One region of the Streptomyces sp. SLBN-8D4 genome, then DNA from elsewhere that is predicted to be linked to it. Evidence: riboswitches for the same ligand, from Rfam matches in the RefSeq annotation. Region 1 holds a riboswitch; each other region holds the start of a gene.
The links. Region 1 has a riboswitch for cobalamin ahead of RKD20_RS21575 (HoxN/HupN/NixA family nickel/cobalt transporter). Riboswitches for the same ligand answer to the same signal wherever they lie in the genome.
Positions count from the first base shown of each region.

Region 1 (5,405 bases):
CCGTCCTCGCACGCAAGTTGGGCGGTGAACTGCTGAGGCTCCGGGACCGGGCAGGCCTGACCCAGCCGCAGGCTGCGGAGGCGCTGTCGGCTACGGCCGCCAAAGTGGCCAAGATGGAGCGCGGGTGGGTGCCGTTCCGCGATCCTGACATCAAGATCCTGTGCGAGTTGTACGGCGTGACCGACCCGAAGGCCCTGGAGCGGTTGTTGAGCCTCGCCAGGACCGACCGGGAGCGTCGCAAGGCCAAGGGGTGGTGGAACCAGTACCCCGAGCTGCGTTCCCTGGTGGAGTACGTGGCCCTGGAGGACATTGCGACCGGCGTCCGGACCTGGCAAGGGGCCTTCGTCCCGGGTCTGCTGCAGACGCCGGACTATGCCAGGGCGCTGGCCATCGGCAATGCCGACTGGGACGAGCCGGGCGAGATCGAGCGCTTCGTGGAAGCGAAGATCGCACGGCAGGCGCGGCTGGCGGACGGCAGTCCGCTCGACCTGTGGGCCGTTGTCGGAGAGGGGGCACTACGTCAACTGGTCGGCGGACGTGAGGTCATGCGTGCCCAGCTGACACACCTGGTCGAGGCGTCCGGGCTTCCCAACGTCAAGGTGCAGGTGGTTCCGTTTCTCGCCGGCTCCCACCCCGGCATGACCAGCGCCTTCAGCGTCGTCTCCTTCGCCGAACCTGGTGCGATGGACGTGGTCTACATGGACACGACCTCGTCTACGCTGTGGCTGGAGAGCGAGGCGGACGCGGTCCGGCACAACACCAAGTTCGAGCGGATCGCCAGGAACGGACTCGTTCTTCACGACTCCGTCGAGCTGATCGAACGCATCCGCAAGGAGCTGTGAACCGTGCCGCACTTCGAGTTCGCCAAGTCCAGCCACAGCAGTGGGAACGGCGAGTGTGTCGAAGTCGCCCGCAACATCCCCATCACCGTCGCCGTCCGCGACTCCAAGACCCCCCACGGGCCGATACTCCGCGTCGTCCCCCACACCTGGACCACTTTCATACGGTCCCTGGACAGCCGCCGAAGCTGATCCACCCGCACCATGACCTGGACCGAAGCCGAGTACCTCCACCTCCTCCAGTCCAAGCGCCGCGCCTACGCCTGGGTGATGCGGCGCTATGGCGGCAGAGGCATGGCACTGGGCGATGAGCCGGATCCACGGGGCGCGCTACCCCGTCGAGCATCCCGAACCGACCGATCCGTCACCCGCGTACCGAACCGCCCTGTCCTGACCGGCCCAGCCTCTCAGGACACCTGCCCCAACAACCCCCGCACCGCCTCGTCCACCACCCGGTACCGCACCACGCGCCCCTCTTTCTCCCCCGCGACCACCCCCGCCGCCCGCAGCAGCCGCAGTGCCTGAGATACGGCCGGGTCGTTCATCCCCGTCGCGATCGCGAGGTCCGAGACCGCCAAGGGGCCGGTGCGGTGCAGGGCCAGGAGCAGGGCGAGGCGGTTCGGGTCGGCGAGGAGGGCGAAGCGGTCGGACCAGGTGCGGACGTGTCCCGGGTCGCCGATCGCGGCGATGGCGTCGCACACCCGGTGTCCGTCGATGGTGCGGCGGTCGGCTCGGTCGGCCGGGACGAGGTGCATGGGGCACATCCTCGCAGGCGGCCTTGTGTGATCTTCCATACCTGCGCAGGTGTGCAGCTATGCAGGAGCCCCCGCCCCCGCCTACGGTGGGCGGGCCGTGGTGCTCGGGAAACCGGTGACGACCCCTCAAAGGTCCATGCCGGTGCGGCCCTCGCCACTGTGATCGGGGAGTTTCCCTCCCACGTCCCCCGCGGGACAGCCACTGGCCGTCGTCATCAGGCCGGGAAGGCGGGCAGGGAAACGCACGACCCGTAAGCCAGGAGACCGGCCACGGCAGCTCACGCGTTCATCCACGAGGTGCTGGAGTGACCACCGTATGACCGACCCTGCCCTGCCCGACGCCGCCCAGCCCTCCGCCTCGTTCCGCTGGCGGCGCGAGGACACCGTCAGGACGGCCGGTCTGATGGCCGCGATAGCCGCCCTGCACGTCCTCGCCTTCGGCATCCTGTTCCTGCTGGTCGTCCCGGGGCACTACGAGGTCGGCGACAAGGCCTTCGGCATCGGCCTCGGCATCACCGCCTACACCCTCGGCATGCGGCACGCCTTCGACGCGGACCACATCGCCGCGATCGACAACACCACCCGCAAGCTGATGGCCGACGGCAAGCGGCCGGTGTCGGTGGGGTTCTGGTTCGCGCTCGGGCACTCCAGCGTGGTGGTCGTGCTCGCCGCGCTCATCGCGGGCGGCACCCAGCTCGCCGGCAAGGTCATGAACGAGGGGTCCGGCACCCACCAGGTCCTGGGCTTTCTCGGTACGACGATCTCAGGGACCTTCCTCTATCTCATCGCCGCCCTCAACCTGGTCGCCCTGGTCGGCATCCTGAAGGTCTTCCGGTCGATGCGGGCGGGGTCGTACGACGAGAAGGAGCTGGAACAGCACCTGGATTCCAGGGGCTTCATGAACCGGATCCTCGGGCGGCTCACCAAGTCCATCACCCGGCCGGGGCAGATGTTTCCGCTGGGCTTCCTCTTCGGGCTGGGCTTCGACACGGCGACCGAGGTGACGTTGATGGTGATGGCCGGGTCGGGTGCGGCCGCCGGTCTCCCCTGGTACGCGATCCTCTGCCTCCCCCTCCTCTTCGCCGCCGGAATGAGCCTGTTCGACACCCTCGACGGCACGTTCATGAACTTCGCCTACCAGTGGGCCTTCTCCAACCCCGTCCGCAAGGTCTTCTACAACCTCGCCATCACCGGACTGTCGATCGCGGTCGCCTTCTTCATCGGGACGATCGAGCTCGTCGGTGTCCTGCACGACAAGCTCGACCTCACCGACGCCCTCACCACCTGGATCGCCGACATCGACCTCGACAACGTCGGCTACGTCATCGTCGGCCTGTTCGTGGTGGTGTGGGCGGCGGCGATCGCCTACTGGCGGCTCGCGAAGGTGGAGCAGCGGTGGGGCGTCAGCAGTTCCTGAGGGGACCGGACCCGCGCTAGACCCCCTCCACCGCCGTCAGCCACAGCTTCACGTACCGCTCCACGTCGACGCCCAACCCCACGTCCACGAGGGTCACTTCACGCTCGCCCTCGTGGAGCTCGGACTCACCGGGACGGCGGCGGCGGTCGACGACGGTCTGGCCGCGGGTCGGGCCCGGGGCCAGGCTCACCTCCACCGGCAGCAGCTCGGTGGTCAGTCCGTCCGGGTCGACGACCGCGCAGACCGCGCCCGCGTCGCCGAGGCCGCCCGTGGGGGTGGGGTCGCCGGAGGTGGCGGGGTCGCGGTGGGCGAGGAGTTCGCCGGCCATGCGCAGGCTGGGCTCCGAACTGTCCCGCAGCCGCTGGACGTCGGCGGCCGGGACGACGACCCGCTCGAACACGTCCAGGCCGTACATCGTGATCGGTACCCCGGCGGTGAGCAGGACGGCGGCCGCCTCCGGGTCGTGCCAGACGTTGAACTCCGCGACCGGCGTGGCGTTCCCGGTCGCCACCGCGCCGCCCATGAAGACGATCCGCTCGATGTTCCGCACCACTTCGGGATGCGTACGAAGGAGCAGCGCGATGTTGGTGAGCGGCGCGGTCGGGATCAGCGTGACCGGTCGGGGCGAGGCCAGGATCTCCCGCCTGAGCAGGGTCACCGCGTCCACGTCCACCGCCACCCGGGTCGGCGCGGGCAGCCCCAGGTCGCCCATGCCGTCGAGGCCGTGCACGTGCTGCGCGGTGCGCACGGGCTCGATCAGCGGCCGCGCGGCACCCCGGGCGACCGGGATGTCACCGGCCCCGGCCTGCTCCAGGACGGTCAGCGTGTTGCGGACCACGCCGTCGACGTCGGTGTTCCCTGCGACACAGGTGACCGCGCGCAGGTCGATGCCGGGATGCCGTACGGCGAACAACAGGGCCAGGGCGTCGTCGACACCGGTGTCGCAGTCGATGATCACCGGGATGGGCTGACCGGTCACGGCGGGGGTCCTTTCGTCACTGGCGTACGGGACCGACCTTACGCAGCCGCCCAGAGTTCGGCCCCGCGATCACCGTCCCGGGCGCCGATCCGGTCCAGCAGCTCGTCGACCGGCACGGCTCCGGGCCTGCGGCCGTCCCGCAGTCGTACGGCCGCACTGCCGGCCTCGGCCTCCCGCTCGCCGATCACCGCCTGGTACGGCACGAGGCGCGCGGCGCGGACGCGGGCGCCGAGGGTGCCGTGGCCGGGGCCGGAGAGTTCGGCCCGGATGCCGCGCTCCTCGGCCCGCCGTACGACGTCGAGGGCCTGCTCCTCCTGGGCGTCGCCCACCGGCAGGACCACGAGCTGCACGGGGGCGAGCCACACCGGGAAGGCGCCGCCGTGGGTCTCGACGAGATGCGCGACCGCCCGTTCCACGCTGCCGATGATGCTGCGATGGACCATCACCGGGCGGTGTTTGTCGCCGTCGGGGCCGATGTAGTGGAGGTCGAAGCGTTCGGGCTGGTGGAAGTCGATCTGGACGGTGGAGAGGGTGGACTCCCGGCCGGCGGGGTCGGTGATCTGCACGTCGATCTTGGGACCGTAGAAGGCGGCCTCGCCCGCGACCGACTCGTACTCGACGCCGTCCAGGACCTCTTCGAGGAGGGCGTTGGCGCGGCGCCAGAGCGCGGGGTCCGCGACGTACTTGCCGGAGTCTCCCGGGAGGGACAGACGGTACCTGGACGCCCGGATGCCGAGGTCGTCGTAGGCGCGGCGGATGAGTGCGAGGGCGTCGCGGGCTTCCGCCACGGCCTGTTCCGGGGTGCAGAAGATGTGGGCGTCATTGAGCTGGATGGCGCGGACGCGGGTGAGGCCGCCGAGGACGCCGGAGAGTTCGGAGCGGTACATGCCACCCAACTCTGCGATGCGGAGCGGGAGTTCGCGGTAGCTGTGAGAACGGGACCGGTAGATGAGGGCGTGATGCGGGCACAGGCTGGGCCGCAGCACGACCTCCTCGCCACCTAGCCGCATCGGCGGGAACATGTCGTCGCCGTAGTGCGACCAGTGCCCTGAGATCTCGTACAGCTCCCGCTTCCCGAGCACGGGCGAGTACACGTGCCGGTATCCGGCGGCCCGCTCGGCCGCCCTGACGTACTCCTCCAGGACATGCCGTACGACGGCCCCGTCGGGCAGCCAGTACGGCAGCCCGGCGCCCATCAGCGGATCGGTGTCGAACAGATCGAGTTCACGGCCGAGTCGGCGGTGGTCGTGCACGGGGTTCATGCGGTTCTCCTTCGCGGTGGGGGGCGAGGAACCGGCGGGAACGGCGAAGCCCCGGGGCACTCGCCCCGGGGCTTCGGACTGCGTCAGCGGTCAGCGCGCCGGGACCTGCTCCGGCGTCGTCGTGATCGACGGGATGGCGAGGGCTCGGGCGCG
Region 1 is NZ_JBMGQC010000001.1:4,784,090-4,789,494, reverse strand. It holds gene RKD20_RS21590 (helix-turn-helix domain-containing protein) at 1-842, shown strand, start outside; gene RKD20_RS21585 (DUF397 domain-containing protein) at 846-1,031, shown strand; gene RKD20_RS21580 (ArsR/SmtB family transcription factor) at 1,247-1,594, opposite strand; cobalamin riboswitch at 1,676-1,881, shown strand; gene RKD20_RS21575 (HoxN/HupN/NixA family nickel/cobalt transporter) at 1,911-3,011, shown strand; gene RKD20_RS21570 (nucleoside hydrolase) at 3,028-3,990, opposite strand; gene thrS (threonine--tRNA ligase) at 4,029-5,252, opposite strand.

Region 2 (5,405 bases), 1.4 Mb from region 1:
CGGTGTTCATGCCGGGCAGCCCGTCGCCGCACAGGTCGCGCGCGAACTGGAGCTCCGCCTCCACCGCCTCCGCCAGCATGTCGGTGACCTGATGCTGGAGCGCGTCGTCGAAGAGCTCCGGCTCCTCCTTGCGGACGGTGTCGACCACGTCGAAGGCGAAGGACATGTGCATGGTCTCGTCGCGGAACACCCAGTTGGTGCCGGTGGCGAGGCCGTGCAGCAGGCCCCGGCTGCGGAACCAGTAGACGTACGCGAACGCACCGTAGAAGAACAGGCCCTCGATGCACGCGGCGAAGCAGATCAGGTTGAGCAGGAAACGGCGGCGGTCGGCCTGCGACTCCAGGCGGTCCAGCTTCTCGACCTCGTTGATCCACCGGAAGCAGAACTCGGCCTTCTCGCGGATGGAGGGGATGTTCTCGACGGCGTCGAAGGCCGCCGCCCGGTCCTGCGGATCGGGAAGGTAGGTGTCCAGGAGCGTCAGATAGAACTGGACGTGCACGGCCTCCTCGAAGAGCTGCCTGCTCAGGTACAGGCGGGCCTCGGGGGAGTTGATGTGCTTGTAGAGGGTCAGCACCAGGTTGTTCGCCACGATCGAGTCGCCTGTGGCGAAGAACGCGACCAGCCGGCCGATCAGGTGCTGCTCGGCGGGGCTGAGCTTCGCGAGGTCGGTGACGTCCGAGTGGAGGTCGACCTCCTCGACGGTCCAGGTGTTCTTGATGGCGTCCCGGTAGCGCTCGTAGAAGTCCGGGTAGCGCATCGGGCGGAGGGTCAGCTCGAAGCCCGGGTCTAGAAGGTTCTTGGCAGCCATGTCAGTCGGCGCGAAGCGCTGTCCTTCAGGGGCGGTGGTCGGGCGACGGGTGGGCATTACTGGCAGGCCTCGCAGGACTCGGGGTTTTCCAGGGAGCAGGCGACGGCGTCTTCCGGGGCCGTCGGCTGGACGGGAACCGTCGCCTGAGCCGCGCGGGCGATACGGGTCGCCGGGCGCGAGCGCAGGTAGTACGTCGTCTTCAGCCCGGACTTCCAGGCGTACGCGTACATCGAGGAGAGCTTGCCGATCGTCGGCGTCTCCAGGAAGAGGTTCAGGGACTGGGACTGGTCGAGGAACGGGGTCCGCGCCGCCGCCATGTCGATCAGACCGCGCTGCGGGATCTCCCACGCCGTGCGGTACAACGCCCGTACGTCCTCCGGGATCCACGCGAAGCCCTGCACCGAGCCGTTCGCGTCCCGCAGCGCCTCACGGGTGCGGGCGTCCCAGACGCCGAGCTTCTTCAACTCGGCCACCAGGTAAGAGTTGACCTGGAGGAACTCGCCGGACAGCGTCTCGCGCTTGAAGAGGTTGGAGACCTGCGGCTCGATGCACTCGTACACGCCGGCGATCGAGGCGATGGTGGCGGTGGGCGCGATGGCGAGCAGGAGGCTGTTGCGCAGACCCGTGCCGGCCATGCGCTCGCGCAGGGCCGCCCAGCGCTCGGGCCAGGCGAGGTCGGTGGCGTAGTGGTCCGGGTGCAGCACACCCTGTGCCGTACGCGTCTTCTCCCAGGCCGGCAGCGGACCGCTGCGCTCGGCGAGGTCGGCGGAGGCCTCGTAGGCGGCGAGCATGATGCGCTCGGCGATCCGCGTGGACAGCGCCTTGGCCTCGGGGGAGTCGAAGGGCAGGCGCAGCTTGAAGAAGACGTCCTGGAGGCCCATCGCGCCGAGGCCGACGGGACGCCACTTGGCGTTGGACCGCCCGGCCTGCTCGGTCGGGTAGAAGTTGATGTCGACGACCCGGTCGAGGAAGGTGACGGCGGTGCGGACGGTGGCGTCCAGCCGCTCCCAGTCGATGTCGCCGCTCGTCGTGTCGACGAACGCGCCGAGGTTCACGGACCCCAGGTTGCAGACCGCCGTCTCCCCGTCGTCCGTGACCTCCAGGATCTCCGTGCAGAGGTTGGAGGAGTGCACGGTGTGGCCGGGCAGCGCCGTCTGGTTGGCCGTGCGGTTGGCGGCGTCCTTGAAGGTCATCCAGCCGTTGCCGGTCTGCGCGAGGGTGCGCATCATGCGCCCGTAGAGGTCACGGGCCGGGATGGTCCTGCGCGCGAGACCCGCCGCCTCGGCCTTGCGGTAGGCCGCGTCGAACTCCTCGCCCCACAGGTCGACCAGCTCGGGCACGTCGGCGGGCGAGAAGAGGGACCACTCGGCGTCCGCGTTCACCCGGCGCATGAACTCGTCCGGGATCCAGTGCGCGAGGTTCAGGTTGTGCGTACGGCGGGCGTCCTCACCGGTGTTGTCCCTGAGCTCCAGGAACTCCTCGATGTCCGAGTGCCAGGTCTCCAGATAGACCGCGGCCGCGCCCTTGCGCCGGCCACCCTGGTTCACGGCGGCGACCGAGGCGTCGAGGGTCTTCAGGAACGGGACGATGCCGTTGGAGTGCCCGTTGGTGCCGCGGATCAGCGAACCGCGGCTGCGGATACGGGAGTACGAGATGCCGATGCCGCCGGCATGCTTCGAGAGGTTGGCGACCTGGTGGTAGCGGTCGTAGATGGAGTCGAGCTCGTCCTTCGGGGAGTCGAGGAGGTAGCAGGACGACATCTGGGGGTGCCGGGTGCCGGAGTTGAAGAGGGTGGGGGAGGAGGGGAGGTAGTCGAGGCGGCTCATGAGCCGGTAGAGCGCGGCGACTTCGTCCAGGGCGTGGACGCCCGTTTTTGAATTGACCACAGTGTCCTCGGCGAGGCCGGACGCCACCCGGAGCATGAAGTGCTGGGGCGTCTCGATGACCTTGCGGGTGATCGGGTGGCGCAGGAGGTAGCGGCTGTACAGGGTGCGCAGCCCGAAGTAGCCGAAGCGGTCGTCGGCCTCGGTGTCGACCAGTGCGTCGAGCCGCTCGGCGTGGACCCGCACGAACTCGGCGGTCCGGTCGGCGATGAGGCCCTCGCGGTGGCCGACGGCGACCGACCCGGTGAACGAGGTGACGCCCTGTGAGGCGGCCTCGGCGGCGATGGAGACGGTCAGCAGCCGGGCGGCCAGCCTGCTGTAGGCGGGGTCCTCGGAGATGAGGCCGGCCGCCGCCTCGGTGGCCAGCTCGCGCAACTCCGCGATCCTCTCGGCGGAGGCCCCCCGCGCGGACCGGCCGCGCAGCGCGGCGGCGGCGACCCGCCCGGGGTCGGCGTCGGGGAGGTCGGCGGTCAGCGCGGTCAGGGTCCGCAGCAACGCGGTTCCGGGACCGTCCTCGTCCACCGGGGTGGTCGCTGAAGCCGGGTCGGCTGGCGCGATGGTCACGTGGGGCTCTCCCTCGCTGGGCACGGAGGCCTTGCGGAGGGCAGGGGGCAGCACACGAGCGCGCACGGCGTCGCGTCCACCGGCCCATTCCACGAGGCCCGGACGTCATGACACCCGGGCCGGTATGGCACGGGCACGCTGTCGACAGGTCCTCGGACTGACTCTCATGTGCGCTTATGCACGCATGAGTACACCGTTGCGGGACAGTTCCGGATTCGCACCGGATTCCCCTGCGGCGACAGCGAGCATGAGCATACATCTTGTGCCGGGTGGGAGAAGCAGGCCCATATGTTGTGTCGCGGCGACTTCAGAGCGTCAACTTGTACGTGAGAAGCGTGAAGTCGTCGCCGGGTATCGGCTTCCAGTCGCGCTCGGGGACGCGGACGAATCCGAGGCGTTCGTAGATGCGGTGGGCGCTGTGCATCGTGGGCTGGGTGCACAGGACGACGCCTGTGGCCGTGGCGGTCGCGCGGTCGACACAGGCCTGGACGAGGGCTTGTCCCACGCCTCTGCCGCGGGCCGCGTGAGCCACCGCGAGCATGCGGATCTCCGCCTCTCCGGGGCGGGCGAGGTCGGCCAGGGGGCCGCCGGAGGGGACGAAGGTGACTCCGCCGAGGATGTCGTCGTTCTCCGTGGCCACCAGGACGTCAGCGGCGGACGCCCTCTTGGCCACGTCCTTGAGTTCTTCGAAATACCAGTCGCTGTCACCGAACAGGAGAAGCCCGTCCTGGAGGTAGGCCTGGGCGGTGATCTCGCCGAGGCGTTCGTGGTCGGCGGGCACCGCGGGGCGAATCAGGAAGTCCATGCGGGTGAGTGTGCACGACGGGTACGACAACGGGCCGCCGGACGAGAACTCCGACGGCCCGTGCACACCGTGACTAGTGGGTCGTACTCGCGGTGGCCGGCGGGAGTTCCACTTCGACCCCCGGGTCGCCCGCGTCCGCCGTGTAGTCCTCCGGGCTGGTCTCGTCCACGCCGTCGGGGGCCTTCAGCGCCTTCAGTACGAAGGTCAGGACCACCGTGACGACGACGTTGAGCACGAACGCCGTCAGGCCGATGTAGCCGATCTCGCCGATGCCCGGGATCTCCTTCGCCGAGCCACCGAAGTGCTTCTGGGTCGGAGAGGCGACTCCGTACGCGGCGGCCGTGCCGTAGATCATGCCGACCGCCCAGCCTGCGAGCAGGGCCCAGCGGTGGAACCAGCGGGTGAACAGGCCGCCGACCAGGGCCGGGAAGGTCTGCAGGATCCAGATGCCGCCCAGGAGCTGGAAGTTGATGGCCACCGTCTTGTCCATGGTGAGGACGAAGACCAGGGCACCGACCTTCACCAGGAGCGAGACCAGCTTGGAGACCTTGGTCTCCTGCGCCGGCGTCGCGTCCGGCTTGATGAAGTCCTTGTAGATGTTGCGGGTGAAGAGGTTCGCGGCCGCGATCGACATGATGGCCGCAGGGACCAGCGCGCCGATGCCGATCGCCGCGAAGGCCACGCCCGCGAACCAGTCGGGGAACATGTCCTCGAAGAGCTGCGGGATCGCCAACTGAGGGTTGGTGACCTTGACCCCGGCCGCGATCGCCATGAAGCCGAGCAGCGCGAGCAGGCCCAGCATCAGGGAGTACAGCGGCAGGATCGTGGTGTTGCGGCGGATCACCTCACGGCTGCGCGAGGAGAGCGTCGCGGTGATCGAGTGCGGGTACATGAAGAGGGCGAGCGCGGAGCCCAACGCCAGCGTGGCGTAGGTCCATTGGCCCGCCTCCAGCGGAACCAGTCCGCCCGCCTTGGCCGCCGTGTACTTCTCGCTCGCCGCGCCGAAGACATCGTCGAAGCCGCCCAGCTTGATCGGGATGTAGATGATCGCCACCGCGATGACGATGTAGATCAGCGTGTCCTTCACGAACGCGATCAGCGCGGGGGCGCGCAGGCCCGAGGAGTAGGTGTAGGCCGCGAGGACACCGAACGCGATCAGCAGCGGCAGGTCCTTGACGAACCAGTTGGTGTTCTCGCCGCCGCCGACACCCATGACGTCGAGAACCGCCTGGATACCGACCAGTTGGAGCGCGATGTACGGCATGGTCGCGAGGATGCCGGTGACCGCCACCGCCAGCGACAGGCCCTTGGAGCCGAAGCGGCCGCGCACGAAGTCCGAGGTCGT
Region 2 is NZ_JBMGQC010000001.1:3,428,111-3,433,515, reverse strand. It holds gene RKD20_RS15135 (ribonucleotide-diphosphate reductase subunit beta) at 1-808, opposite strand, end outside; gene RKD20_RS15130 (ribonucleoside-diphosphate reductase subunit alpha) at 865-3,255, opposite strand; cobalamin riboswitch at 3,382-3,510, opposite strand; gene RKD20_RS15125 (GNAT family N-acetyltransferase) at 3,563-4,060, opposite strand; gene mctP (monocarboxylate uptake permease MctP) at 4,134-5,405, opposite strand, start outside.
Region 2: linked by a shared signal. The riboswitch ahead of RKD20_RS15130 (ribonucleoside-diphosphate reductase subunit alpha) and the one ahead of RKD20_RS21575 (HoxN/HupN/NixA family nickel/cobalt transporter) in region 1 are both predicted to bind cobalamin.

Region 3 (5,405 bases), 2.7 Mb from region 1:
CCCCGCGCCCCTGGTGCCTGCGGCGCAGCTGCCGCTCCGGTGGGGGCTTGTGTAGCGCCTGCGGTGTGATTTGGGGTCGGGGCCGGGGTGGGGGGTATCCGTCCTCGGTCCGGCGGCTCGGCTGCTTCAGCTGTGCTCGGTAACGGACGCCGGCCGCTGCGGGCGGACACCCCCCACCCCGTCCCCTTGCCGCCGTACGCGTCTACAGGTGCGTCCACCTGTCCCACCCAGGGGCGTGGGGAACTGCGCGACCAGCCACGACGGACCCGCACCCGCCCGACGACATCGCGAGGCACACCCCGTAGGCGCCCCGCCCAAGCCCAGCGCAGCTTCAGGCGCGCTGGCCGTATCCCCGCAACCGCTCCCCCACCTCCGCCAGTTGTTCCTCCGTCAGGAGGTTCGGGGTCAGGTTCGGGACCGCGCGGGCCGTCAGCCAGAGGTGGCACATCCATTCCAGTTGGGCTGTGCGGTCGTAGGCCTGGGCGAGGGTGTTGCCGTAGGTGATCGTGCCGTGGTTCTGGAGGAGGCAGGCGGAGCGGTCGGCGAGGGCTTGGAGCATGTTGTCCGCCAACTCGTCGGTCCCGTAGGTGGCGTAGGGGGCGACACGGACGGGGCCGCCCAGTGCGCTGGTCATGTAGTGGATCGTGGGGAGTTCGGGCACGAGCGTGGAGACGGCCGTGGCGTGCACCGCGTGGGTGTGGACGACCGCGCGGGCGTCGGTGCTGCGGTAGACCGCCAGATGCATGGGCAGTTCGCTCGTCGGCACCAGCGTGCCCAGGATCTGACGGCCCTCCAGGTCGACGCCCGTCACGTCGTCCGGTGCGAGGCGGTCGTAGGGGACGCCCGACGGGGTGACCAGGACTGTGTCCCCGACGCGTACGGAGACGTTGCCGGAGGTGCCGACGACCAGTCCTTCGGTGACCGTCCGGCGGGCCGTGTCGACCAACTCGCCCCAGGCGTCCGCCTCCTCGGCCCGTACGCCCCTCGTTCCGCCCCCGGCAGTCCGTACTTCTTGTTCCTCAGCCATGCCGCGATCCTGCCAGTCGTGGCGTCGGGGGGCGCTGGCCGGAGCTTCATGGGGGCGCGTTTTTCGTATGTGCGCCCCTCTTGTACGGCTTGGCCGGAGATCGACCGTAATTCGGTGATCTTCCAGTACCGTCTGGGCTTTGCCGTGCACGAAGCCATTCCGGGGGGACACATGGCCCGTGATCGCAAGGCCGCCCGTCATCGAACCCGCACCCTGGCCCTGTCCGTGGCCGCGCTCACCGTGGGAGGCATGGCCCTGGCCGGGACGCCCGCCTCGTCGGCGAGTCTGCCCAGGGGGCACGACGTGTCCTCGCATCAGAAGGACGTCGACTGGGGGAAGGCCAGGGCCGAGGGCGCCAGGTTCGTCTACGTCAAGGCGACCGAGTCGACGGCCTACCGCAACCCGCACTTCGACCGGCAGTACGAGGGGGCGCGCGAGGCCGGCATTCTGCGTGGGGCGTACCACTTCGCACTGCCGGACAAGTCGTCGGGCCGGGCGCAGGCCGCGTACTTCGTGCGCAACGGCGGCGCCTGGTCCGCGGACGGCTGGACGCTGCCGCCCGCGCTCGACATCGAATACAACCCGTACGACAAGAAGCACAAGTGCTACCGGATGAGCAAGGCGGAGCTGGTCGGCTGGATCAGGTCGTTCAGCGACGAGGTCAGGCGGCTCACCGGGCGCCGGCCGGTCATCTACACGACCGCCCACTGGTGGAACACGTGCACGGGCGGCAGCGGCGCCTTCGCCTCGGACCACGCGCTGTGGGTGGCCCGCTACCGCTCGGCGGACGCGGGACCGCTGCCCGGCGGATGGTCGTACTGGACGATCTGGCAGTACGACAACAGCGGCAGCCTGCCGGGTGACCAGAATCTCTTCAACGGGTCGGCGCGGCAGCTGAAGAGGTTCGCGGCCGGGTCGTAGCCATGGGGCACATGGGACGTACGGGGGCGGCGGGGTTCGGCGAAGCCAAGGGCGAAGATTCCGGTCACTGTGCGGCCCGCCCCAGTTCACCTTCCGTTCATCCAGGTTACCTACGTTCAACATGCCAATGACCTCGAACGATTGCCTGGGTAAATGGAAAACTTCTCGCTGATCCTCGCGATTGTGGTTGTCACCGCACTCGCGTTCGATTTCACGAACGGTTTTCACGACACCGCCAACGCGATGGCCACCACCATCTCGACCGGTGCACTCAAGCCCAAGGTCGCGGTGGCCATGTCCGCCGTGCTGAACCTTGTGGGCGCCTTCCTCTCGGTGGAGGTCGCCAACACGATCTCCAAGGGTCTCGTCGACGAGACCGGCATCCGTCCCGAGGTCATCTTCGCCGCCCTGGTCGGCGCGATCCTCTGGAACCTGCTGACCTGGCTGGTGGGACTGCCCTCCAGCTCCTCGCACGCCCTCATGGGCGGTCTGATCGGCGCCACCATCGCCTCGGCGGGCATGGGCGCGGTGCACGGCGACGCGCTCGTCACCAAGGTCCTGATCCCGGCGATCGCGGCACCGATCGTCGCGGGCGTCGCCGCCATGCTGGCCACCCGGCTCTCCTACTCGCTGGGCAAGAAGGCCGACGGCAAGGCCGCCGCGAAGGGCTACCGCACCGGCCAGATCGCCTCGGCCGGACTGGTCTCGCTGGCCCACGGCACCAACGACGCGCAGAAGACGATGGGCATCATCACCCTCGCCCTGGTCGCCGGCGGCGCCGTCGCCCCCGACTCCGACCCGCCCACCTGGGTCATCCTCTCCGCGGGACTCGCCATCGCGCTCGGCACCTACCTGGGCGGCTGGCGCATCATCCGCACCATGGGCAAGGGCCTGACCGACCTTCAGCCGCAGCAGGGCTTCGCCGCCCAGACCAGCGCGGCCACGGTCATCCTGGCCTCGTCCCACCTCGGCTTCTCCCTGTCCACCACGCACGCCGTCTCCGGTTCGGTGATGGGCGCGGGCCTCGGCCGCAAGGGCGGGGTCGTCCGCTGGTCGACGGCCACCCGCATGCTCGTCGCCTGGGGCCTGACGCTCCCGGCGGCGGCCCTGGTGGGCGCCCTGGCCGAGTCGGTCACGGACCTCGGCGACTGGGGTACGGCGGTCGTGGCGGTCTTCCTCGTCGCCTCCAGCGCGGCGATCTGGAAGATCTCGCGGCGCGAGGTCGTGGACGCGTCGAACGTCAACGAGACCGACGAGCCGGCCGGCGTGGTGACCACGGCGATCGCAGCCGTGACCCCGCCGCCCACGGGCACAGTGACCGAGGACCTCACCGCCACGATTCCGGCCCCGCCCGTCACGACGGAACCGGCCGCCCCGCCGGCCGCCGTCTGAGCCCGCAGCACTAAGGAAGCAGCCTCACCATGAAGATCGACTGGGAAGCACTCGGCTCCGTCTTCGGCGTCAGCCTCGTCGTCACCGTGGGCCTCGTGGCCCTGTTCACCCTCGGCATCATGGGCCTGTCCCGTCAGGAACGGGCCACGGCCCAGGGCGACTCGGCCGCTCTCGCGGTCACCGGCGCCTACGCCTGCTTCGCGGCGTGCGCGGCTGCGGTGGCGTACGGGATCTATCTGATCGTGGCCTGACGGCACTCCCGTCACTCGACGGCCGGGCGGGCACGGAACTGCAGGTTCCGTGCCCGCCCGGCCGTCTTCCATGACCGGCGGTGTGGGGTTCTGCACACTCCCCCGCCGCAGGTCAACAGCAAGTTGACGGGTCTCGAAGGCCCGTGGTGGACTGCCGGAGCCATATACGGCGGCAGGAGAGGAAGCCGGTGCGAATCCGGCGCGGTCCCGCCACTGTCACCGGGGTAGACACCCCCGGGAGCCAGGAACTCTCGCCGCCGGACTCGTCGAACCAGGGCGCGGACACCCTGAGTGAGGACATGACGCGATGCTCGCCTGCCGATCCACCAGCGCTACCAGGCACTTGAACGACCCCGCGATCGGCTGACCCGATGCGTGCCGATCGCGTTTTCGCGTACGGCGCCGCCGCCGGTCTGATCGGTGACCTTCTGTTCGGTGACCCACGTCGTGGGCACCCGGTCGCCGCGTTCGGGCGGGCCGCCGGTGCCGTGGAGCGGGTGCTGTGGCGGGACCACCGCGGGTGGGGCGTGCTGCACACCGCCGTGTGCGTGGGGGGTTCCCTGGGGCTCGGGGCCGTCGCGGAGCATGTCGTACGTCCGTCCCGTACCGCTTCCGTCGCGCTCACCGCGGCCGCCACCTGGGCCGTCGTGGGCGGGACTTCACTCGCGCGGGAGGCCCGGGTCATCGGGCGGGCGCTGGAGGCCGGGGACGTCGAGGCGGCCCGGGACCGGCTGCCTCATCTGTGTGGGCGCGACCCGCAGGCTCTCGATGCTGACGGGATCGCCCGGGCCGTGGTGGAGTCCGTCGCCGAGAACACCTCCGACGCCGTCGTGGGGGCGCTCGTGTGGGGTGCCGTCGGCGGGGTGCCGGGGCTGCTCGGGTTCCGGGCCGTGAACACGCTCGACGCCATGGTGGGGCACAAGTCGCCCCGGTACAGGCGTTTCGGGTGGGCTTCGGCCCGGCTCGACGACCTCGCCGGGTGGCCGGGGGCGCGGCTGACCGCCGTACTGGCCGCCCTGGCCGGTGACCGTCCCCGGGGTGCCGTGCGGGCCTGGCGGGAGGACGCGCACCGGCATCCGAGTCCCAACGCCGGGCCCGTGGAGGCCTCGTTCGCGGGGGCGCTGGGGGTCCGGCTCGGGGGGACCCTGTCGTACGCGGGGCGGGTCGAGCACCGGCCGGTGCTGCATCAGGAGGGGCGCGCCGTCGCCACCCGCGACATCGAGCGCGCGGTACGGCTGTCGCGGCGCGTCGGACTGCTCGCGCTCGGCGTCGGTGTCGCCGCGCGGGCCTTCGTGAAGGGGCGTACGGCATGAGTGGCGGGGGTCTTCTGGTCGCCGGCACCACCTCCGACGCCGGCAAGAGTGTCGTCACCGCCGGGATCTGCCGGTGGCTGGTGCGGCAGGGGGTGAAGGTCGCGCCGTTCAAGGCGCAGAACATGTCCCTCAACTCGTTCGTGACGAAGGAGGGCGCGGAGATCGGGCGGGCGCAGGCCATGCAGGCGCAGGCCTGCCGGGTCGAGCCGACCGCGCAGATGAATCCCGTGCTGCTCAAGCCCGGTGGCGAACAGAGCAGCCAGGTCGTGCTGCTCGGGAAGCCTGTGGGCGAGCTGAGTGCTCGTGGGTATCACGGGGGGCGGCAGCAGCAGTTGCTCGGGACCGTGCTCGACTGTCTCGCCGAGTTGCGGGGCACGTATGACGCGGTGATCTGTGAGGGGGCCGGCAGCCCGGCCGAGATCAACCTGCGGCGGACCGACATCGTCAACATGGGCATCGCCCGCAATGCCCGCATTCCGGTGCTTGTCGTCGGTGACATCG
Region 3 is NZ_JBMGQC010000001.1:7,511,006-7,516,410, reverse strand. It holds gene RKD20_RS34130 (class II aldolase/adducin family protein) at 332-1,027, opposite strand; gene RKD20_RS34125 (lysozyme) at 1,199-1,948, shown strand; gene RKD20_RS34120 (anion permease) at 2,102-3,340, shown strand; gene RKD20_RS34115 (hypothetical protein) at 3,370-3,591, shown strand; cobalamin riboswitch at 3,722-3,861, shown strand; gene RKD20_RS34110 (cobalamin biosynthesis protein) at 3,963-4,904, shown strand; gene RKD20_RS34105 (cobyric acid synthase) at 4,901-5,405, shown strand, end outside.
Region 3: linked by a shared signal. The riboswitch ahead of RKD20_RS34110 (cobalamin biosynthesis protein) and the one ahead of RKD20_RS21575 (HoxN/HupN/NixA family nickel/cobalt transporter) in region 1 are both predicted to bind cobalamin.